One region of the Dysgonomonas termitidis genome, then DNA from elsewhere that is predicted to be linked to it. Evidence: riboswitches for the same ligand, from Rfam matches in the RefSeq annotation. Region 1 holds a riboswitch; each other region holds the start of a gene.
What was found. A riboswitch is a leader RNA that binds a small molecule or an ion and turns the genes downstream of it on or off. The one in region 1 is predicted to bind cobalamin.

Region 1 (7,871 bases):
TATTCGTCAGGTACTTTTCACCGTTCAGGTGTGGGGTGCGGTTTTTCAGGGCTTGCCCGATGGTATCTAACAGTCCTTCCAAAGCCGTAAAAAACGAAGTGATTTCGTTTGATTTGTTATCCAATATCTCCATAGCATTATTTTGTTTAATTACGCATATAATAGCCCCAAGACGATAGATTCAACACATCCAACCGTGCATCATAAGCGATGCTTAGCTGCATAGCTGTCATACAACTGTTCAAACTGTTTATAAACCCGTTCATAATAGAAAATATTCCAGGTATTTGGGGTAAAGTCCTGGCCACCGTGTTGACGCTTACATACATGGCCCCGTTATTACGCGCTATAATAATGAAGAAAAACAGGTCGGACGAGTTCCGGAAATTGTAGGATAAACAGTCCTCGAACCACGTGGCCCTGGTTATCCTTATCTTATTCCGTGTAGCCTTGTGTTTCTCTGTCGTTATATTCGAATTGCATATACTATTCCCGTCTTCATCCATAACGGCAATAATCATTGCTATCGCTTAGTATAGACCGGGGAAACGAATCCATACCGAGTTTCAACGCGGGCTTCGTATTCCATGAAAGCGATGTGGTATGGATTGCCGGGGAAACGGATAAGTTAGCGTCATTTGAAGCCAATATCAACAAGCTGTTTTAGTTGAGAAAAATTTATTTTTGACGGGCTTGCTTCTTATCTCATATTTTAATAGCAGAAAGTCCCGATTACCTCAAATCATATTTAAGGACGAAGTCCTTTAAGTCTTAAATCAGAGTTAAAATAACCGGATAACAACAGGGTAACCAAAATTGGTTATCCTGTCTTATTTTTATTAGATATGGCAAAAACATTAGACAAGCGTATAAAAAACGTAATGGGGAGCAATATTCTGGCTCCCTTTTTTATTATTGAAGGGCTGAATATAACCAAGCAGGTTATAGACCAATTACCCGATGACCAGTTATATAAGCAATTCGGGGGATTGTACCATGCACAGGATATCCGTAACTTCTACAAAGCCATGCATGAAAAGCTCAATGACAATTCCTGACTTCGACCTGCACTCATATGATAAGTATGTTGTTTGCTTTAGCTCTGGAAAAGACTCGATAGCAATATTTTTGTATTTACTTGATAATAAGATTCTTAAAGAGAAAATAGAGCTATGGCATTCAAACGTCGATGGTATAGGTAAAACCTTTTTCGATTGGGAAATCACACCGGACTATTGCAGGAAATTCGCAGCAGCATTCGGGGTAAAGATATACTTCCAGTGGAAAGAAGGAGGGTTTAAGCGGGAACTACTCCGGGAGAACAGCCTTACCGCTCCGGTCTGCTTTGAAATGGAAGACGGTACAATCGGGAAAGAAAGCGACTAGGCGGAAATTCCCCCAGCAATCTCCGGATTTGAGTGTACGCTGGTGTTCAGGTTACCTTAAAATTGATGTCTGCTCATGTGCAATCCGCAACCAGGAACGGTTTAAAGGTATCCGTACCCTTGTCCTATCAGGAGAAAGAGGGGAAGAGTCTCCGCAACGGGCTAAATACCCGGTCTTTGAGCCGGACAGGGCTGACCTCAGAAATGGAAAGGCTTTTCAGCGTCATGTTGACCGCCTGCGCCCGGTCCGTGACTGGAAAGAGGCTGAGGTATGGGCTATAATTGAGAAATACAGGGTACGGGTACATCCCTGCTATTATATGGGCTGGGGACGCTGCTCGTGCAAATTCTGCATTTTTGCCAACCGGAATCAGTTCGCCAGCGCGGCAAGGATTAGCCCGCTTATTGCCGTGGAAATAATCGATTATGAAATTGAATTCGGGTGTACGATAAACAGGCAATATGATTTACCTGCATTAATTCAGACAGGGACTGCTTATAAATCAATTACAGAGGAATTAATTGACCTGGCAACAAGCTATAATTATGACCAACTGGTAATAATCCCGGAATCAGAACCATGGCTCCTTCCAGCTGGCGCATTTAGTGAAAACTGCGGGGTTCCGTAATTACGGCCTGCATACAAACATATTTTTATTACAAGGGCTATTATTAAGTAAACCCGGTTAACGCCATTTACTCTCTGGAATAATAAACAAAAAACATTCTTGCAAATGAAAAAAAATCTATCCGCATCCGATATTCAGGTACTGGAAGGCCTGGTAAATATTCCGGAAGATATACTTCTAACTTTGAATAATCTTGGTTTAATCGATACGTCTTCTGTACTAAATATCATTATCAGAAATGAATATCAAACATTGATTAAAGATGGCTCCTGCCTCAAAAAAGATGCTGTAATACTTTTGGGTAAGAAGTACGGCATATCAAAAAGCAGTATTGAGATAATTGTCTACAAAAAAGAAATGAATAAAAAGAAGCAATGCCCATCCTGTAATAAGGAGGTATCGAAGTACAAATACCTGAAGAACGACGGGCTTTGCGATAGTTGCAACCTTAAAAAATAGAGATTATGCAGAATAACTGGCCGGAAAAGGATTACAGGCTGGCAGTGCTATTGCGGATATGGTGGTGGATTCCGCTCATATTCGTTATCGCTACCGGAGTGATTAAGGATTGTGCCGGCAATGGAATAGACCCGATGGATGACAGTATCCTTAAAAATACCGGAATTGTCGGGCATGTTATGGTAATGGACAGTACCTATAACGGATTCAGGGTCGTTTATGTGACAGCGGGACCTGTGACGGGAGAAAGGCTTGAAGAAATAAAATCGAGGGAGCATATTACCGGGGCGTTTGAAAGGTTACAGCATGATGCACCCGTCCATTTCGGAAGCCTGCTTGAAACGGATATCTATGACTTTGCTGTCTTTGCAAAGAAATACGACACGGATAAAGACATCAAAATCCACAATATATTCGTAGAAGGCCCACAGAAGAAGAACTTATACCTCGGGCCAAATCCCATGATAGAAAACCCGGCCGTATGGATCGATGAAAATACGGACCAGGGGGTACAGTACCTGAAAAGCGACGATATTTATTTCCTGTATGATAAGCCCGGCAGGATTTACAGGTATTGGAAATGCCGGGGAATCCATTCGATGTCCGCTACCGACGAGCGTTTCAGCCACTTTTCAGAAGACGAAAGGATCCGGTAAAAAAGATATGCCAACCCTGTATATATTGGTAATCCCCGCTAAAAAAATAACAGTAGAAATATTTGTTCCCATAGTTTAAATAAGGTATTTTTGTTTTGATATTTTTGATAAAATGATTGGATTATAGATTATTAACTGATTGCAATAGATTTCATATGAGGTAATTAAGAAGTATGGCAATTGAAACCTCGCAAATCAAATTTGCGGAATCGGAAAAGACGGGGGAACTTATCGGATTTGTATCCCGGCATTCCAAAACAAAGAAACTGAAGGGAGTCCGGGAGAACTCGACATTTGGAAAAAAGATCTGTGTATTATCAGGGGATTTAAAAGGAACAATCATACCCAATATCTTATACGATGTGGAACTTAAAGCGATGCACCGGGGCAATGGATACGTTGTCGTATCGGCCCGGCCCAGGCAATTTAAAGCCCGGATAGAAAAAGTGACCGTACCGAAAGCCATCTACAGGCTGAAAGTCACATTCGGCAACAAGACGGTCTACTTTGACCCGAAGCATGGCAAATCGGATTCAAGCCGTACCCTGGAGGGAGTTCTCGATATATTAGCTTCCCGCGTTGACATAGAGGAGCCGGATTCAGTGCTTGCTGAATTTAAGGAGGAGGGGATAGCGCTTATTAAACAGATGGAAGCCGATGGATTTTTAGTACCGAAGTCGAATAAAAACCAACGGAAATGAAACGTCCATCGAATGGAATAGCTACAGACGCGGCCCATTCCACAAAAAACAAACTGACCCGTTACCGGGGAATCGACCTTAGTACCGGCAGGCAAATCTTCCTGGAGGATTTAGGTAACCAAACGGTGAATATAGGCGAGTTCCTGGGTGTGGTTGCGGCTGTAAAATATATCATCGAAAATGATTTCCATCCCAGGGTTATTTACACAGACAGCATTACGGCTATAACCTGGTTTAACAACAAAAGAACGGCATCAGGGAAGAGAAATACGGAACTGGAGAAAGCCGGGGTCTTTTTGAAAGTGTTTTCTGCAGAAGTAGATAAGATTGATGTATTGCACTGGAAAAATGATTTATGGGGGGAAACTCCGGCGGATTTCGGATGCAAATGATAAGATGTGAATATTGTTAGACCGGTGCTTTCCTGTCTTTCCTGACAGGAAAGCACGCTTATTTTAATGATTACTATGGCAAAGAAAAAATCGGAAATAGATAAACTGGTAAGCTTACCGGAGAAAGAATACCTGGAGCTGCTGGAAGCCCAAATGACTCTCAACGCGTTGAAAATAGCGGGAGTGGAAGAGCTTCCCCTGTATAAGGGTATCAAAAGCATTATAGAAGACGGACGGGTGGAAATACATAATAAGCCCATACAAAAAAGATACAGGTGAAATTAATCTTTATCTTTGTAAGCATCCCGGAACAGAGAAGAAAAAGGGGCCGTATACAAAAACAAATAAAACCGAATGAATAAGAAGCAACTGACAACCCTGGCCGCCAGGAAAGCCGGGGTATCCCAAAAATATATAGCCGACAGCTTAAACCCGGTATTGGAAACTATTATAGAAGTATTGTCCGGAGGGAACAATATCACCATACAAGGTTTCGGGTCATTTCAGGTAAAGACAATGAAGGAACGCAAGTCAAGAAATCCGAAGACAGGAGAGTTGATTGTCCTTCCGGAAAGGAAGGTTGTTAAGTTTAAGCTGGCAAACGGAAACCAGGTAAAATGACCCGCTTTCTATCCTACCTGTACCTGATGCGAATTATTCTTCTAAATTAATTCATATTAATTAGGATTAGTTTTGAAATTTATCCTACCTTTGTCAACTGTTTTGGTGCCACTTTCTGCATTCGTAGATAGTGGTGAAGAGGGAATCAGGTGCAAATCCTGAACAGACCCGCTGCTGTGAGTTCTTAATAGTTTTACACATTCTTATGCCACTGGATAAATCCGGGAAGGCGTGTAAAATGGAACGAGTCAGAAAACCTGCCAGAGCAAATTTTGTCAGGTCTTTTTTGTGTCCTACTTTTTTATACGTGGAAATTACTCTGGTAAAGTCTATGTATCCGGAATACAAAAAAGGATTGTCTAAAGAGGTTTTATGAAGATAAAGCTGTATACGCTTATTATTGTATGTTCATAGTATTAAACCATGCCTAAGTATGGTCTCATGTATGAAATAGTACTATACGATACAAATAATTGCTTATATTCAGATAGTTATATCTTTGACTTCTATTGTCAGAAGACCTGCCAGAATTGATCAATTAAAAAGCTTTCGGGAAATAAGGCTTGAGAACCATAAAAAGATTCTCTCACTACAAGGTGAGGATTCATTATTATTTTTTCTGTTTCCTTAAGTTCCGAGAGCCATGTTTATTCTTTTTTAGAAGAAATTGGGCATGCTTTTTGTGATATATCTATATGTCCGGTTTTTAATTATTGAAACGCCAAGTTGAATTTAAATAATAACAAATGGAAGCATATAAAGATTTTAAAGGGACCAAGTGGAAAGAAAAAATCGATATAAATGATTTTATCTTAAAAAATTATACAGAATATACAGGAGATGAATCTTTCCTGGAAGGCGCAACAGATGCCACTACAAAGCTATGGAATAAGCTAAGCGAGATGTTTAAGGTTGAAAAAGAAAAAGGTGTTTATGACGCTGAAACCAGAATTCCTTCTCAGATCGATGCTTATGGCGCAGGGTATATAGACAAGGATCTGGAAAAAATAGTAGGTGTACAGACAGACAAACCTCTCAAGAGAGCTATCTTCCCTAACGGCGGGCTTCGCATGGTACAGCAAAGCCTTGAAGAATACGGCTACAAACTCGATCCGGTTACAACAGAAATATTTTCCAAATATCGTAAAACTCATAACGAAGGTGTATTTTCGGCATATACCGACAGTATCCGCCGCGCCAGAAGCAACGGCTTATTAACAGGCCTGCCCGATGCATACGGACGTGGTCGTATTATCGGAGACTATCGCCGTATTGCTCTTTATGGTGTAGACAGGTTGATTGCCGAGCGTGAAAAGCGTTACAAGGAATGTGACCCTATCGTTATGACAGATGATCTGATCCGTCTTCGGGAAGAACTGAATTCACAGATACAGGCACTGAAAGCCCTGAAACGCATGGCTGCTGATTATGGATTCGACATTTCAAATCCCGCGACCAATGCTCAGGAAGCTATCCAGTGGACGTATTTTGGTTATCTGGGAGCTATTAAAGACCAGAATGGCGCAGCAATGAGCCTGGGACGTGTGACCACCTTCCTCGATATTTACATCGAACGGGACTTAAAAGATGGCATTATCACAGAGAAAGAAGCTCAGGAGATGATCGACCATTTTGTAATGAAACTCCGTATTGTTCGCTTCCTCCGTACAAACGAATATAATGAACTATTCTCGGGAGACCCTGTCTGGGTTACCGAGTCGATCGGCGGAATGACCAATAACGGGCGTACGATGGTAACCAAAAACAGTTACCGTATGCTGCACACCCTCTATAATTTAGGCCCGGCACCGGAACCGAATCTTACAATCCTGTGGAGCGACCGATTACCTGAGGCATGGAAGAAATACTGTGCGAAGGTATCTATCGATACATCTTCTCTCCAATACGAAAATGACGATCTTATGCGTCCGCAACTGGGAGATGATTATGGTATTGCATGCTGTGTATCGCCAATGCGTATCGGGCACCAGATGCAATTTTTCGGAGCCCGTGCCAACCTGCCGAAAGCATTGCTTTATACTATCAATGGAGGTAAAGATGAGAAAACAAAGGCTCAGGTATTGCCTAAACACTGGGTAGAAAAGATTTCGGGCGATTATCTCGAATTTGACGAAGTATGGGAAAAGTTTGACCGTACCCTCGACTGGGTTGCCGAGACTTATGTGAAAGCACTGAATATTATCCATTATATGCATGATAAATACTCATATGAGGCCCTCGAAATGGCTCTGCATGATGTAGATATCGTACGCACACAAGCCTTTGGCGTATCCGGCCTTTCTATCATCGCGGACTCGTTTGCCGCCATAAAATACGGAAGAGTACGTATTGTAAGGGATGCTGACGGAGATGCGGTAGACTATATACAGGAAAAAGATTATGTTCCTTTCGGAAACAATGACGATAATACAGACCAGTTTGCCATAGATATAGTGGAGACGTTCATGCAAAAAATCCGTAAGCGCAAAATGTATAAAGACGCGATCCCGACCCAGTCGGTATTGACTATCACATCTAATGTCGTTTATGGCAAGAAAACGGGAAATACTCCAGACGGACGCCGCGACGGAACTCCTTTTGCACCGGGTGCTAATCCGATGCACGGACGCGATACCAGAGGAGCCGTAGCATCATTGTCATCGGTAGCTAAACTTCCGTTCGAACATGCAAACGACGGTATATCTTATACATTCGCCATCACTCCTAATACACTGGGTAAGAACCGTGAGGAAGAGGCTCAGAACCTTGCAGGACTGATGGATGGATATTTCTTGCAAACGGGTCATCACCTGAATGTGAATGTGTTCGACCGTCAACTATTGGTTGATGCGATGGAGCACCCCGAGAAATACCCTCAACTCACAATCCGTGTATCCGGTTATGCTGTGAACTTCATCAAGCTGACTAAAGAGCAGCAGCTGGATGTTATAAACAGAACAATTACAACTACGTTCTAATCTCACATAAAGCTAATAAATCAGGCAGTTAGAAATTTTCTGCCTGATTT
Region 2 (7,871 bases), on a different contig from region 1:
GATATTCTCTTCGGATATATCATCTGTAGACTTCAGAAATACGAGGATGATAAACAGTATGATCGATTTCGACTATTGGTCCCGTAAAAAGAGTTTCTATCAGAAGTCATTTATTGAGCCGGGCAATAAGCTGTCTATATATAAGACCATCAATAATGGTTATATCGACATAAACGAGGAAAAGGTGTACAAGCTGAAATACGAACTCGAAGACCTCTATGGCAACAAGACGACTCATTCTTTCGATGTGTACGGCAAAAAGCAGGATATCCCCCGGCGGAAAGACTGTACACAACTAATGGCATGGGACAAGGATAACCATTATGAAGGCAATATGTTCTCTATTTCCATTGCCGGCGGGTCACTGTATAAAGACCTGTGCTTCAATCTGAAGAGAACCATGTCAAAGAATTATATGTCTGCCATCTATGAGGTCAACGATAGTTATGTCCCACTTGATAAATCCTGCGATATAACCATCAAGATGACCAAAGACAGTATGACCAACAAATCCCGGTACGGTATCGTACGCATCACCGGCAGCCGTGAATCCTGGATAGGTGGTAAGTACAACAATGGCGCTGTTACCGCTCGTATCAGGGAATTGGGTGATACCTATGCTGTCGCGATTGATACCGAGGCTCCCACCATCACTCCTGTACTCCCTGCCAAATGGGTAGCTAAAGGAGAAATAAAGATAAGACTATCAGATAATAAAAGCGGTATTGCTTCTTATCGTGGAACTATCGACGGAGCGTTTGCACTGTTTGAGAATGATGTGAAATCTCCTGTTTATACCTACAAATTCGATCCGAAACGTTTGACACGGGGGCAAACCCATAAATTGGTATTCACCGCTACCGATGCCTGCGGGAATGAGAGTAGTTATGAATATGAATTCAAATATTAGGGGTTAATTTCAAGATTTCAAGTTTCAAGATTTCAAAATTACAGAAGAACTAATCTTGAGATTTTGAAACCTGAAATCTTGAAATTCATAAATATTTTATCAAATCCCTGCTATTCATTCCCTCCGTTCCATATTTTTTAGCCGCTTTATCTCCGGCCAGACCATGCATATATACGCCTAAGATAGCAGCGTGCTCACTACTATACCCGCGTGCCAGCAGGCCTGTAATATAACCGGTGAGTACATCGCCGCTACCGCCTTTTGCCATGCCGCTGTTGCCTGTAGAGTTGAAATAGCAGTTGCCGTCCGGCAAACAGACCATGCTATGAGCCCCTTTTACAATGATGACGGATTTAAGATTGGCGGCAAGCCTTTTCACCTGTTCTATTTTTTCCTCTTCACTGGTCCATTCCCCGATCAGCCTTTTCAGTTCTCCGATATGCGGTGTAAGGATAGAACCGGCGGGAATATTATGCCTCATCTTGTAGTGATCCGATATAATATTCAGTGCGTCGGCGTCTATCACAACCGGTTTATAGACCGAAACCAGTAATTGCTTGAGAGCATCGGCTGTTTGCGGGGCTTGTCCCAATCCGCAACCGACACCTATGGATGAATATTTGGAAGCATTTGCAGGCAGGCCGGAAAAATAAGATTCGTCATCTAGGCTTAGTATGGCGGATGGATACACCATATTTACGGCATACCGTTCTTCGGCAGGAATGTGTGTGGTTACCAGTCCGCAACCTGAGCGCAAAGCCGAGCCTGTCGCCAGTATTGCGGCTCCGGCCATTCCTCTCGCCCCACAGATGAGCAAGGCATGTCCGTAAGTTCCTTTGTGAGCGAATTTATCCCTTGTCTGCTTTATTTCCCCGATGAAACCGGGCGCTATATAATGATAGGAGGTTTCTTCATTGGATATGTATTGTGAACTGAGTCCAATCGGTAATATCTTGATTTCTCCGCAGTATTCCCCGGCTTCGGGCAATAACATCGCCAGTTTGGGAAATTCAAGGGTCAGGGTTATGCCGGCTTTAATAATCTTTTGATTTTTGTTTCCGTATTCACTGATCATGCCGGAGGGTAAATCGATAGATATAACACTGTTTCGCAAAGAATTTACTTTGTCGATGATGGGCAATAAAGGTTCTTTTATTGCCCCTTTTACTCCCGTACCCAGCAGGGCGTCGATAATGACAGTATTCCCGCTTATATTCTCTAAATCACTGCTGGTGACGCCGGAGGGCAGGCGCTCCAGATTATATCTGCACTCCTCGGTGAGTTGTTCTTTATCAAATGCCATATGCACAGAACAGTTGTATCCTGCATGGTACAGGATACGGGCTACGGCCAGTCCGTCACCACCGTTGTTACCTTTTCCGGTAAGGAAGAGCAGGGGATAATCTTTCTCTACATTGTTGCATATCCATTGTGCGATGGAATTGGACGCTCTTTCCATTAATTCTATCGAACTGATAGGTTCATTTTCGATAGTATGCCGGTCAGCTTCCTTTATTTGTGCGCCTGTTAGTATTTTCATATATCAAAGGTTTATATTATCGGTTAACAATCAGCAGTAAACAGTAGCTGATGACTTATTATTTTAAAATTACGACTTGTTAAAACTTGACAAACTTTACACTTTTCAGTAAACAGTCAGCAGTGAACAGTAAACAGTCATCAACTTGTATCTCGTGTCTTGTCTACTCGTATCTCATATAACTTTCAAATTTTATTTATATAACTTATTTAGTATAGATAAAGTTCTAAATGATTCCTTACAAAAAATTGACTAAAAGAAAATAACTTCCCCGCCATCCGAATCTGCAAAATCTTTCAGTAAGGATTGCATATATTTTACGGCTTCATCCAAACCCTCTTTTCCGCTATATCCGTTTATAATAGCCAGAAAACTTATTGTGCTTAGTTCTATCTTTGTCCGCTCATTGTCACTTGTCGGTGTTCCCACACCACCGGTAGCATCGCGATATACCGGGATTCCTTCAATATTCAGCATACCCCGCCCGATCCCTTCATAGGGTTCATCGGTCATCCCGACACCTAATGTCAGCGTGTTGCCTTTTATCTTATCTGCATCGAATCCTCCGATAGAATAACCTGTACGGATAGAAACCAGATTAATGAGGTCTACCAGTGTATCTATCTGATACAAGGGCAATTCTCTGACTATTCGGCGGCAAAGGGCTTCAGACGATGGACGGTAGCGGTTCGGGTCTTTTCCGAACTTTTTATATGCTGCACGGGTAGCGGCGATAGCCGGATTCTTCTTTATATCTTCTATCTGGTGATTTGCCTTGTATTCAGCGACACAGTTATCTATGAGTTTCCATAATTCCTCATTGTGAGGGGTATTCTTTACTTTGGCACAAATGGCTGCTCCGGCAAAAGCGGGGCAGGATTTCCTTATTTCCTCCGACACCTTTATTTCTATCATTCTAATAATATATCTCGATTAACAGAATTTCAAAGTTACAATTTTCGTATTGTATAACCTCAATAAAAAGCTATCTTTGTAACTGTTTTGGTGATGTAAACAGATACTCGTCTTTTACATGAAAAGGGAATCCGGTCAGAATCCGGAACAGTGCCCGCTACTGTGGTCTCTATTCAGTTAACAATGTTTCTGAAAAAAGTCTTTGAGCAATACCAAATACCACTGTTTCACAGTAATCAGTGATACAGTAATCAGTTAACAGTTTTTTTGACTGTTTACTGATAACTGCTAACTGTTTACTGAAAATGGGAAGGCCGTTCAAAGATGGAGCAAGTCAGGAAACCTGCCGGACAAAATATTCGGTTTTTATATCCCCGGGGTCAGGGGTGTATTAAAATACATAAGAACTAAAATATCAGAGGATCTAAAATAATGACGAAAAGGCTCAATCCCATCATGTTTGCGGGAACAGGCAGTGATGTAGGTAAAAGTATTATTACATCGGCCTTTTGCCGCATATTTCTGCAAGACGGTTATCAGCCGGCTCCATTCAAGGCGCAGAATATGGCTCTCAATTCATATGCTACCCCCGAAGGGCTTGAAATAGGACGTGCGCAGGCCGTTCAGGCCGAGGCTGCGGGTGTTCCCTGCCATACCGATATGAATCCTTTGTTGCTGAAGCCTACGACTGATAAGGTCTGTCAGGTCGTGTTGAATGGCAAACCGGTGGGAAACCAGCATGCTTATGAGTATTTCAGGGTGGAAGGGCGCGAAGAATTACGGAAGGAAGTAAATGATGCATTCGACCGTCTGGCCCGGCGGTACAACCCTATTGTAATGGAAGGGGCGGGCAGTATCTCCGAAATCAATCTGCGGGCTGTGGACCTTGTGAATATGCCGATGGCGATACATGCCGGGGCTAATGTAATATTGGTAGCGGATATAGACAGGGGCGGAGTGTTCGCTTCGGTGTATGGTTCTGTAATGTTACTTACTGAGGAAGAGCGCAGGTATGTGAAAGGTATCCTTATCAATAAGTTCCGGGGTGATATCAGGCTTTTCGAATCGGGAGTGAAAATGATTGAAGACTTGTGCGGTATTCCTGTTATCGGGGTGGTACCTTATTATAAGGATATATATATTGAAGAGGAAGATTCAGTGATGCTGCAAACCAAGAACTTGCAGGCAACACATGGCAAGGTGAATGTGGCTGTTATCCTGCTTCGTCATTTATCCAACTTTACCGATTTCAATGTGCTGGAACGTGATCCCCGCGTACATCTGTATTATACCAATAATACGGATGAAATAGAAAAGGCGGATATTGTGCTTGTTCCCGGAAGTAAGAGTACTCTTTCCGACCTGTACGAACTGCGTCGCAACGGTGTAGCACAAAGTATTGTGAAAGCACATAAGAACGGAGCTACGGTAGTAGGCATCTGCGGTGGTTATCAGATAATGGGGCAGGAGGTATGTGACCCCAATCATGTGGAAAGCAATATTGAGCGCCTGCCCGGATTGGGCTTGCTGCCTGTAACTACGCAGATGGAAGGGGAGAAAGTGACCCGTCAGGTGAAGTTTTCTTTTCTTGGTTCTGATACTGTTTGCGAAGGATATGAGATACATATGGGGGCGACTGTCCCTGTCGGGAATGCAGGTCTTTCGCTGCTGAATAAGCTGGAAGGCGGCCGTACTGACGGCTATTTCCTGAATGAGAAATGTTTTGGTACATATATACATGGTATTCTTGATAATGGGGCTGTCATAGATTATCTGTTAGCTCCTTATGCCGCAAAGTTGTCCGATGTGCCATTCGACTTCAAGGCGTTTAAGGAAGAACAATACGATAAACTTGCCGACCATGTGCGTAAGCATGTAGATATGGAACTGGTGTATAAGATAATCACCCCCTCCTGCCTCCCCCAAAATGGGGAGGTAACAGAGGATGGTATTGACCAAAAGCCCCCTCTGTCGGAAGGGGGTTGGGGGAGGTGGCAATGATTGACGGACACGGCGATGATATATATACTCACGGAAAGAAGATTGTAAGCAATTTCAGTTCCAATATACGCAGCGGGCAGGATTTATCCGCCTTGCAGAATCATCTATGTGCTCATATCAGTGCTATACATTCTTATCCCGAACCCGGTGCATCCTCTCTGGTTGAATTGTTGGCTGAGAAATACAAGGTTAATACGGGTAATATATGTGTAACCAATGGGGCGACAGAAGCTATTTATCTGATCGCTCAGGCGTTTAATAATGCCAAATCGGCTATAATATACCCTACTTTCAGTGAATATGGCGATGCCGCAATTATCAACAATCATACAATATACTGGTCAGCATCTCTTGATAAAGTACCTCAGGATGCGGGTTTGGTATGGCTTTGCAATCCGAACAATCCGACGGGTACGGTAACGGATAAAAATATACTGAAAGCATATATTGAAAATCATCCGTCTCAATATATTGTTATCGACCAGTCGTATGAGCATTTCACAATCAGGGACTTATTTGATATTGAAGAAGCTGCGCAATATAAGAATGTGATATTATTGCATTCCATGACAAAGCATTTTGCCATACCCGGACTGCGCCTGGGGTATATTACGGCACATGCGGATACTTTGGCTCAGGTAGCAAAATACCGTATGCCGTGGTCTGTAAACGGATTAGCGGTTGAAGCCGGAAAATTCTTGTTGAATGGCGGTCTGGAGACAATAAACATCAATGAATATCTGCGAGAAACAAAACAATTACAGGAATCTTTAGGGAAAATAGAAAAATTTCTTGTACAACCTACTGATACACATTTCTTTTTGTGTAAATTTGAAGATGGGAAGGCATCCATGTTGAAAAAGTATCTTATAGACAAGCATGGGATTTTAATTCGCGATGCTGCCAATTTTTACGGGCTGGATGAGCATTATTTTCGTATTGCCACACAGTCGTTTGAGGAGAATATAATATTAATTAATGCAATAAAAAATGCCCTTACAGACCTCTCCTGAAGAGGGGTTTCCCCCTTTGGAGGCTAGGGGCCGTTACTTGTATGGATTTGAATCTGCTATATATTCTGCTCCCCCTGCTTTTGGGATGGATTATCGATAAACTCATCGGTGATCCTGCCTGGCTGCCGCATACAGTGGTAGCAAAGGGTAAGATAATAGCATGGGGCGAAAAAATATTGAATAAGGGGAAAAGCAAAATGCTGAAAGGAGGATTATTTTCCATAGTCCTTATTCTTTCCTGCTATTTCCTTATTTATTTTATAATTGAGGGCCTAAATGATATTTACCCCTGGCTTTCCATCGTATTTTCTACAATCATTGTGTTTTATTGCCTTGCCGGAAAAACGCTCATTGATGAAGTAAAGAAAGTGTTTATCGCAGTAGATTCATCGGTAGAAGAGGGCAGGATACAGGTTGCACGTATTGTAGGACGCGATACATCTAACCTGTCACCGCAGCAGATCCGTACGGCAGCATTGGAAACCCTGGCCGAGAACCTGAGCGATGGAGTTATAGCTCCACTATTCTGGTATATGATACTGGGAGTTCCGGGTATGTTTGCCTATAAGATGATAAATACGCTGGATTCGATGATAGGTTATAAGAATGAGCGATATAAAGAATTCGGTTGCTGGGCTGCGCGGATCGATGATGCCGCCAATTATATTCCCGCCCGTCTTACCTCTCTACTGATGATCATAGTTAGCGGAAGACTTTCATTGTTTCCGTTTATCGAAAAGTTCGGAGGACAGCATGCCAGCCCCAACTCGGGTTATCCCGAAGCCGCTTTGGCTGGGATTCTGGATTGTCGTTTCGGGGGTCCCAATACCTATTTTGGAGAACTGGTAGATAAGCCCTATATAGGTTATAAAGAAAAAGAATTGACTACCGCCGACATGAAAAAAGCCGTACAGGTAAATATATGGACTGAAATATTGATGGTGGCTTTGATTGTAGCGATTGAAACTATTTATTATATAAATTTTAAGTAATTTCGCCCTTTGGGCAATTACAAGTTACGAGTAGGAAGTAATAAATTTTTAGCATGCTAATATACCAGGCATTCGTAAACCAGAACCTTATACACAAGTATACTAAAAGCTTGTAACTTGTAATTGCCCAAAGGGCGAAGTAACTTGTAACTAAAACATTATAATATACTTATGAAAATCTATACCCGCGGGGGAGATAAAGGCAAAACCGGAATTTTTGGAGGGCAGCGTGTCGATAAAGATGATGTACGCATCGAAGCCAACGGCACAATCGATGAACTCAACTCGGTGATAGGAGTTGTAAGAGCCAATCTTCCGGCAGACCATGAATGGCAACCTCTTTTATTTAAAATCCAAACCGAAATGATGTCTGTAATGTCCCAGGTGGCAACCCCTTCTGCGATCAGGGATACTAATACAAATACATTGGATGAGAATTTGGATAAACTTTGCGAGGAATGGATGGATCGAATGACCGATGAGATGGGGCCCAGCGAAAC
Region 3 (7,871 bases), on a different contig from region 1:
TCATTCAGTGCATCTATGGTCAGTTCACGGGTATCGGCATGTGTAGTTCCAAAATGCACCATCAGAATAGCAGCCTTATCTCCCGGCTTCATCGTCTTGAAGAAATCGGAGTGTTCATAATTTCCGCCTCCGTGGGCAAGAACCGGTAATACTGCAATATATAATAGTATAGTTGCTAAAATATTTTTCATATATCCAGATTATTTACTGAACTTTAGAGACAAACTCACATAAAAGACCCGTCCGGGGGACAGTGTAGCGTAATTTGCCCCGAAAGGCTTGTCGTCCACGAAATCAAAAATATTTTCGATACCGAAGCCCGGTTCTACAACAAAACCGTTGAAATTCTTCAAACGATGGCGGGTCGCCACGTTCCATTGATTATATGCGCGCGCGGGATCTTTATCTCCCATATAACGGCTGCTTTGTATCCGTCCGTTAAAGTTTATGTTCGAATCTACAATCCACCATTTTTTATTCCAGTTTACATTTCCTGTACCGATATGCTTGCTGGAACGCACCAACGGCTTACCTGTATCGTAATCCTTGGAATTTACATAACTATAACCCAGCCCTATACTGAGTCCCGCACCAAGGTATGAATTCACGGAGGTTTCGAATCCGTTTACACGGGCTCTGGATGAATTGGTGTATTCCTGTTTTTTCTTTATCCCTTCATTCTTTTCATCTTGGGTTATCGTTTCGGTAACATCCCTTGTCTGGATAATATTCTTTATCCGATTGATATATCCTGTAACAGAGACTGTCAGAAAATCGTTGTGATATTCGGTATTCAATGAGTAATAATTGGATGATTCCGGCTTCAGACCGGAATTACCAAGACTTAGTGTAGAACGCGTTATGGTTCTTGTATATAATTCTTTCATATCCGGAGCGCGGAATCCGGCCGAATAAGACGCCCTGAAATTGAAATGATCGAGTGAATACATTCCCGACAACTTCGGCGTAAACCTATTTCCAAATGCTTCATTATAAACATAGCGGAAGCCGGGCACGAATTGCAGCCTGCTATCCAGCAGCTTTATCTCATCCTGCGCATATACCGAATATGTATATACATCTCTCGAACCATCTTTTGTATCCGACTGACTTTCAATATAATCCAACTGATATTGCGTTCCTACCGAAAGGCGATTGTATTTACCTAAGCTGAATATGCCTTTCAGGTTAGCGTCATAATATTTCTGTCTTCTTTCCTTCGATTCATCCCCGTTTTTATAATTACCATCATCCTTGATATATTCACGGTAATATTCAAAATTGTCGGTATATAAATCCAGTGTGATTACAGCCAGATCTTTAAGGAGATACCTTGCTCCCGCACTTATATTATAATCTTCATATTTCATATCATACGCATATGACGATACAGGCCTTTTCAGCTTCTTGTCATAGAGGCTTCCTTCTGCGTATATGCTTAGGGATTTATTCGGCCTCACAGTGAATTTCTGGCTCACCACATCAGAATAATTTGTATTCACGGCCATTTTATCTGTATCTATCAGCTTATCACCCGATGTCTCCTGCGTGTTTAACTGCCAGCCATCGCTCTGGTTACGCTGAAAGGATGTTGAAGATGAAAACCATTTGTAATTTACATCAGCGTTTATAGCCTGTGAAAATTGTCCATATCCGGCATAACGGGTATCGGATGTGATAAATACTGACTCTTTAGGATTTTCAGTAATAATATTAATAACTCCTCCCATTGCTTCCGATCCGTATAATGCCGATGCCGCACCTTTAAGCACCTCTATACGCTTTACATTCTTCATGTTTATCCGCGACAGGTCTGTATTACCCGACACATCTCCTGCAAGCTTTTTCCCATCTACCAATACAAGTATATAACGATTACTTAATCCGTTCATCTGCATATAAGAACCCATAGCCGTGGTCATGAAAGAAAATGACGGGCTGACAGCCATCATGGCATTATCGAATGTGGGAATATTGATATTCTCCAGTTCCTTTTTGGTAATCATATCCATTGCTACAGGGGTATTCTTTAGTCTGTTGTGCGTACCTGTACCTGTAATTACTACTTCATTTAACTTTAGAGGTGATTTCCTTAAGATAAATAAGATATCACCCCGGGATGAAGCAACATCAATCTTATCTCCATTGTAGTCGAGAGCAGATGCTCTTAAAGTGTGTTTTCCTTCGGGTACTCTCTGCAAACTAAACTCTCCGTTCTCGTCCGTCGAAGTTCCCAGTGTGGTGTATTCGATCCATACACTGGCACCCGCAACAGGGTTCTCATTTTCATCCACGACTTTTCCCTTTAAGGTCATTTGGGCAAATGCCATGCTTACAATACAGCACAGGATGGCTGTAACCAATACTTTTTTTCTCATTAAAATGCGAAGTATAATGTTAGTAATTATATTCTTGGCCCCGAGAATATTTAATTTATTGTATGCTAGGCAGGTTTCCTGACTTACTCCATCTCTGAACGGCCTTCCCGACATTCAGTTAACAGTGAGCAGTTAACAGTCAACAAAGAATTGATAACAGTTGACTGATGCATGATAACTTTCAATCAGTGGTATTTGGTCTTGTTCAAAGACTTTTTTCAGAAACATTGTTAACTGATGACTGTTAACTGTTAACTGAATAGAGCTTACAGTAGCGGGCACTGTTCCGGAATTTAACCGGATTCCCTTTTTATGTAAAAGACGGATGTCTGTTTACATCACCTTAGCGGCAGCAAAGTTAATTTTTTTAAATATCAGAAAAAAGTATTTAAGGAAATAATTTGCAAGTATATTATTTTCTATACACCGATACGGGTTTCATATCCCATATTTTATACTTTTGCTGAAGAAAAAGAAGAATCATGACATATACATCCAATTTCCTTATCTCGGCGATAGCTTCCGGCTCCGGTAAAACTACAGTTACTTTAGGTTTATTAAGAGCACTCCGGAACAGAGGGCTGAACATACAACCCTTTAAATGCGGGCCGGATTATATAGATACGAAATATCACGTCCTGGCGGCAGGAAAGGAATCTGTCAATCTCGACCTGTTCTTATCGTCGGAAAGCCATATAAAGTATTTGTATAATAAATATTCGTCGGATAAAGATGTCTGTATCACCGAAGGTGTCATGGGGCTATTCGATGGATACGACCGCATGAATGGAAGCAGCGCGCAAATAGCAGAGAAACTGGATATACCTGTCATATTAGTCCTGAATGCAAAATCGATGGCCTATTCGGCAGCGGCCCTGCTCTATGGCTTCAAGAATTTCTCCGATAAGATAAATATTACAGGCGTCATATTCAATTTTGTAGCTTCCGAAAGCCACTACAATTTCTTAAAAGATGCCTGCCACGATGCAGGACTTGAGCCATTGGGCTATCTGCCTAAAAATACTGATATAGAAATACCGTCCCGCCATTTGGGATTGAATATCGACGAACAATACCGCTTCGATGATTTCGCCGACAAGGCTGCTGCCCTGATAGAAAAACATATAGACATAGACAGGCTACTGTCCGTTACAGCAAAAAGAGAATCGGATGCAGGAGTAATAAAAGAAATTAACGTACCCTTACAGGGGTTAAGGATAAGCGTAGCCCGTGATGCGGCTTTTAACTTCATGTATCATGAAAATATGGAATACCTGAAAAGGATAGGCGCTGTGTCTTATTTCAGCCCGCTGCACGACAAGCATCTGCCTGAATCTGATTTTGTCTATCTGCCCGGAGGATACCCGGAGTTATATCTTAGCGAATTAAATAATAACCGGACGATGCAGGACAGTATCTGCCATTACGTTGAAGCCGGAGGTAAAGCACTCGCCGAATGTGGTGGCATGATGTACCTTTCATCATCCATTTCCGATGAAGACGGTACTGAATACGCGATGGTAAATATTTTCGACCAAAAAGCCACAATGGAGAATATGAGGCTCAAACTGGGTTACAGGCAATTCGAATATAACGGCGTATTACTCAAAGGACACGAATTCCACTATTCTTCCATAAAAAGCGAACAACAAAGCGTTGTACAACAATACACAGCCAAAGGGCAACCCACAGATACCAAACTATTGCGCTATAAGAATGTCATCGCAGGTTACACGCATCTGTACTGGGCAGATATGGATAACCTGATGGACTTATTTTAAAACCGGTGACTATTAGGCATCCATTTAGTTACTATATTTGTAGAAATATATAACGGATGGCTATAGATATTATTCTTACCATAATAGGCGCGATACTCATTATCACGGGTATAATCGGCTGTATCGTACCCGTATTGCCGGGCATTCCGCTCAGTTATGCAGGTATTTTCCTGTTACACCTCACATCGAAGGTTGAATTTTCCTCCCGGTTTCTAATCATATGGGCCATTGTTGTCATCATTGTACAGATACTGGATTTTTATATCCCTATATGGGGTACCCAGAAATTCGGCGGAGGAAAGAAAGGTATTTGGGGTAGTGCAATAGGAATTATCTTCGGTCTGTTCTTTCTTCAACCCTTCGGTATCATCCTTTTCCCATTTCTAGGAGCTTTCATCGGAGAACTGATAGACGGCAAAGAACCGAAACCCGCTCTTAAAGCCGGATTTGGAGCCTTCATTGGATTTATGGCCGGAACAGTAATGAAACTGGCTGTAGCTTTCATTCTTGCTTTTTACTTTTTTAAAGAGGTAATTGGTATCTTTTTCTGAAGCTTTTATAGAGTCTGTATAGGTAGCCTTCTCAGGTTTTAACATTTGAGACGGTATACTTTCCAAATGTTAATTAACAGTTTTAAAATACAACTAAGCTAAACGATGCTTATATTTGTATGTATTATAGAGAACCTTTAATTAAAATTAAATCATTATGCTAATGAAAAAACTCGTTCCTTTGTTTTCTCTGGCAGCTATGGTGCTGATAACATCGTGCAGCGAAACGGAACCAACTGTGGAGAAACCCTACAACCAAGGTATAAACATTACTCCTATCCCGCTAGAACTGACACAAAAGGAGGATACTTTTAAACTTTCAAAAAGTATAGTTTTCGTCTCCGGTAATGCAGATATAGATAAGGTCGCTGCTTATTTTTCCGCAAAGATAAAGGCTTCGACAGGCTACGATATCAAAACGGTAAAAGATAAACCGGCTTCCGGCTATATCGATCTGAGTATCACTCCTGAACTGGATGTCAACGACGAAGGATATACATTAGACATAACTAATCAGGGCATAGACATACAGGCAAAAACACCTCAGGGATTATTCTACAGTATGCAAACGGTTATGCAATTGCTACCGGCCGAAATAGAAAGCCCTACTCTGGTAAAAAACATAGCCTGGAATATTCCGGCCGTGACAGTGAAAGATGAACCCCGTTTCAAATACCGAGGTCAACATCTCGATGTATGCCGGCACTTTGTCGATGTAGACTTTCTCAAGAAGCAACTGGATGTACTGGCTATGTTTAAAATCAATAAATTCCACTGGCATCTGACAGAAGACCAGGGTTGGCGCATCGAGATAAAGAAATACCCTAAACTGACTGAAATGGGATCTGTCCGTACCGAAGGTGAAGGAAATACCTATGGACCGTTCTTCTACACGCAGGAACAGGTGAAAGAAGTAGTAGCCTATGCCAAAGAACGGTTTATAGAAGTGATACCCGAAATAGAACTTCCCGGTCATGCTGTGGCGGCATTACATGCTTATCCGGAATTATCATGCACCGGAAAACCAATCGAAGTGCGTAACATCTGGGGTGTTGCAAATGATGTTTTCTGTGCAGGAAACGATTCAGTATTTCAGTTTCTTGAAGATGTGATTGCCGAAGTAGTTCCTTTGTTCGAAAGTGAATATTTCCATATCGGCGGCGATGAATGTCCGAAAATACGCTGGGAAAAATGCCCTAAGTGCCAGGCCCGTATCAGGGAACTTGGATTGAAAGGCAATAAAGAACACAGTGCGGAAGAGATGCTTCAAAGCTACTTCGTTCAGCGGATAGAAAAAGTTCTGTTGAAACACAACAAAAAAATGATAGGCTGGGATGAGATACTCGAAGGCGGACTTGCTCCATCTGCAACTGTAATGAGTTGGCGGGGAGAAGAAGGCGGTATCGCTTCGGCAAATATGGGACATGATGTAATTATGACCCCGGGAGCATGGCTGTATGTGGATAAATATCAAGGAGATGCTAATCTTCAGACAGTAACTATAGGCGGACTTCTGACTTTGAAGAAGGTATATAATTACGAACCCGTTCCTGAATCAATTGCCGATGACAAGAGACATCACATACTTGGAGCTCAGGCGAATATGTGGAACGAATATAATTATACCGGTGAGGAGATGGAACTCGACATGTATCCGCGCGCTATAGCCCTGTCTGAATTGACATGGTCCGCAAAGGAAAATAAGAACTATGAAGATTTTGAACGACGTATCGACAACCAACGTGTACGTCTCGATATGCACGGAATCAATTACTACATACCTATGCCGGAGGATAAAGGCCCTTATACGATAAAATACTGGGGTGACTCTGTCAGTGCGCCATTCTCGTGTAATTTCGTAGCATTTACAGATCAGGCAACACTTGACTTCAAGACAACCGAACCGGCCAGAATGGTTTATACGACAGACGGCAGTGAACCTACACTAAAATCGGAAGTATTTACAAAACCGTTGACATTCACTGAAAATACGACACTGAAAATACGTTCGGTACTACTTTCCGATAAAATGAGCCCTGTACGCACTATTACAATAGAAAAACAGACATACGCCCCTGCGGTAGAAAAGGAGAAAGATGCTAAACCCGGGCTAAAAGCAGAATATTACAAAGGATACGCAAGAACGGTTGCTGAGCTGAATGGTAAAACACCGGCTGAAACCGAACAGATAGCCACACCTCTGGATGCCAAATACAGAGTTAAAAACTATGTGGAAGTATATGCCGACGATTTCTATTCCCATATCCTGACCGGCTATATCAATATCCCTGAGGATGGAATATATTATTTCAATACAGATAGTGAATTCTGGATCGACGGTACATATTTAATCTCTAATGAGAAGGATAATAATGGCACTGCCCGCCGTTTCTCCCGTAGCAACAAATCCATCGCTCTGGCAAAAGGCGCTCATGCTATCAAGATAATAAGATTGGGAGCAATATTCGGAGGATGGCCTACTCAATGGGACCCGGTAATGCTTTCGATACGCAAGGCCGACCAGCCGGAATTTGTTCTTATGGATGCTTCTTATTTTAAATAAAAATTTTCAGTTAGATTTTGAAAGCCTTTGGAGATATATTTCTCCAGAGGCTTTTCTATATTCTTTCAGCTAAATGCGACAGCCTATAAAACAGCCAACTTATCCCATTCCGTATTTCACCTGATCGAATAAAAAAGGAAATATCCGCCCGTCTACACCGTGATTGATAAGAGTGACTCTGTCAGCATCGAAAAGCATCTGGAACAATTCAAAATCATTGTCCTGATACAAAGCCTGCTTATAATATTCGATTGATTTCTTTTTGTTTCCCATACATAGTTCCACATGTCCGGCATTCAGATAATCATGCACTGTCGGCTTGCCCGCCAATATCCGGATGTAGTATTTTTGAGCCAGATCATATTTTTTTTGCAGGAAAGCTGTCCATGCAATCGGACGCTGGGCTTTTGTCCCTTTACTGTCGAGCAATTCTACTTTGAAATAAGTATTTAACGCCTGTTCGTAGTCGTTCAGTTCCAGATAGCAATGACCGATATTCAATTCTATATTTATATTATCGGGGGTCAGTTTCGCCGCTTTCTTATAATATTCCAGTGATAGTTCGGGTTGTTTCTGCGAACGGTACAATTGGGCAATA

Region 2: another riboswitch for cobalamin. It lies ahead of ACYQ3L_RS14405 (cobyric acid synthase); the one in region 1 lies ahead of pflB (formate C-acetyltransferase).
Region 3: another riboswitch for cobalamin. It lies ahead of ACYQ3L_RS14720 (TonB-dependent receptor); the one in region 1 lies ahead of pflB (formate C-acetyltransferase).

The regions. Positions count from the first base shown of each region.
Region 1 is NZ_BAAHYD010000001.1:946,858-954,728, reverse strand. It holds gene ACYQ3L_RS03710 (hypothetical protein) at 1-133, opposite strand, end outside; gene ACYQ3L_RS03705 (hypothetical protein) at 147-521, opposite strand; gene ACYQ3L_RS03700 (TrkA C-terminal domain-containing protein) at 521-667, shown strand; gene ACYQ3L_RS03695 (hypothetical protein) at 846-1,058, shown strand; gene ACYQ3L_RS03690 (tRNA lysidine(34) synthetase) at 1,033-1,386, shown strand; gene ACYQ3L_RS03685 (phosphoadenosine phosphosulfate reductase domain-containing protein) at 1,346-2,014, shown strand; gene ACYQ3L_RS03680 (hypothetical protein) at 2,120-2,473, shown strand; gene ACYQ3L_RS03675 (hypothetical protein) at 2,479-3,129, shown strand; gene ACYQ3L_RS03670 (hypothetical protein) at 3,303-3,830, shown strand; gene ACYQ3L_RS03665 (ribonuclease H family protein) at 3,827-4,222, shown strand; gene ACYQ3L_RS03660 (hypothetical protein) at 4,298-4,501, shown strand; gene ACYQ3L_RS03655 (HU family DNA-binding protein) at 4,577-4,843, shown strand; cobalamin riboswitch at 4,930-5,122, shown strand; gene pflB (formate C-acetyltransferase) at 5,590-7,821, shown strand.
Region 2 is NZ_BAAHYD010000002.1:2,442,478-2,450,348, forward strand. It holds gene ACYQ3L_RS14390 (M23 family metallopeptidase) at 1-910, shown strand, start outside; gene ACYQ3L_RS14395 (NAD(P)H-hydrate dehydratase) at 996-2,450, opposite strand; gene ACYQ3L_RS14400 (B3/B4 domain-containing protein) at 2,703-3,365, opposite strand; cobalamin riboswitch at 3,437-3,730, shown strand; gene ACYQ3L_RS14405 (cobyric acid synthase) at 3,798-5,366, shown strand; gene ACYQ3L_RS14410 (aminotransferase class I/II-fold pyridoxal phosphate-dependent enzyme) at 5,363-6,379, shown strand; gene cbiB (adenosylcobinamide-phosphate synthase CbiB) at 6,421-7,371, shown strand; gene ACYQ3L_RS14420 (cob(I)yrinic acid a,c-diamide adenosyltransferase) at 7,543-7,871, shown strand, end outside.
Region 3 is NZ_BAAHYD010000002.1:2,527,768-2,535,638, reverse strand. It holds gene ACYQ3L_RS14725 (sirohydrochlorin cobaltochelatase) at 1-191, opposite strand, end outside; gene ACYQ3L_RS14720 (TonB-dependent receptor) at 201-2,378, opposite strand; cobalamin riboswitch at 2,430-2,739, opposite strand; gene ACYQ3L_RS14715 (cobyrinic acid a,c-diamide synthase CobB) at 2,861-4,159, shown strand; gene ACYQ3L_RS14710 (DUF456 domain-containing protein) at 4,216-4,710, shown strand; gene ACYQ3L_RS14705 (family 20 glycosylhydrolase) at 4,874-7,273, shown strand; gene ACYQ3L_RS14700 (tetratricopeptide repeat protein) at 7,373-7,871, opposite strand, start outside.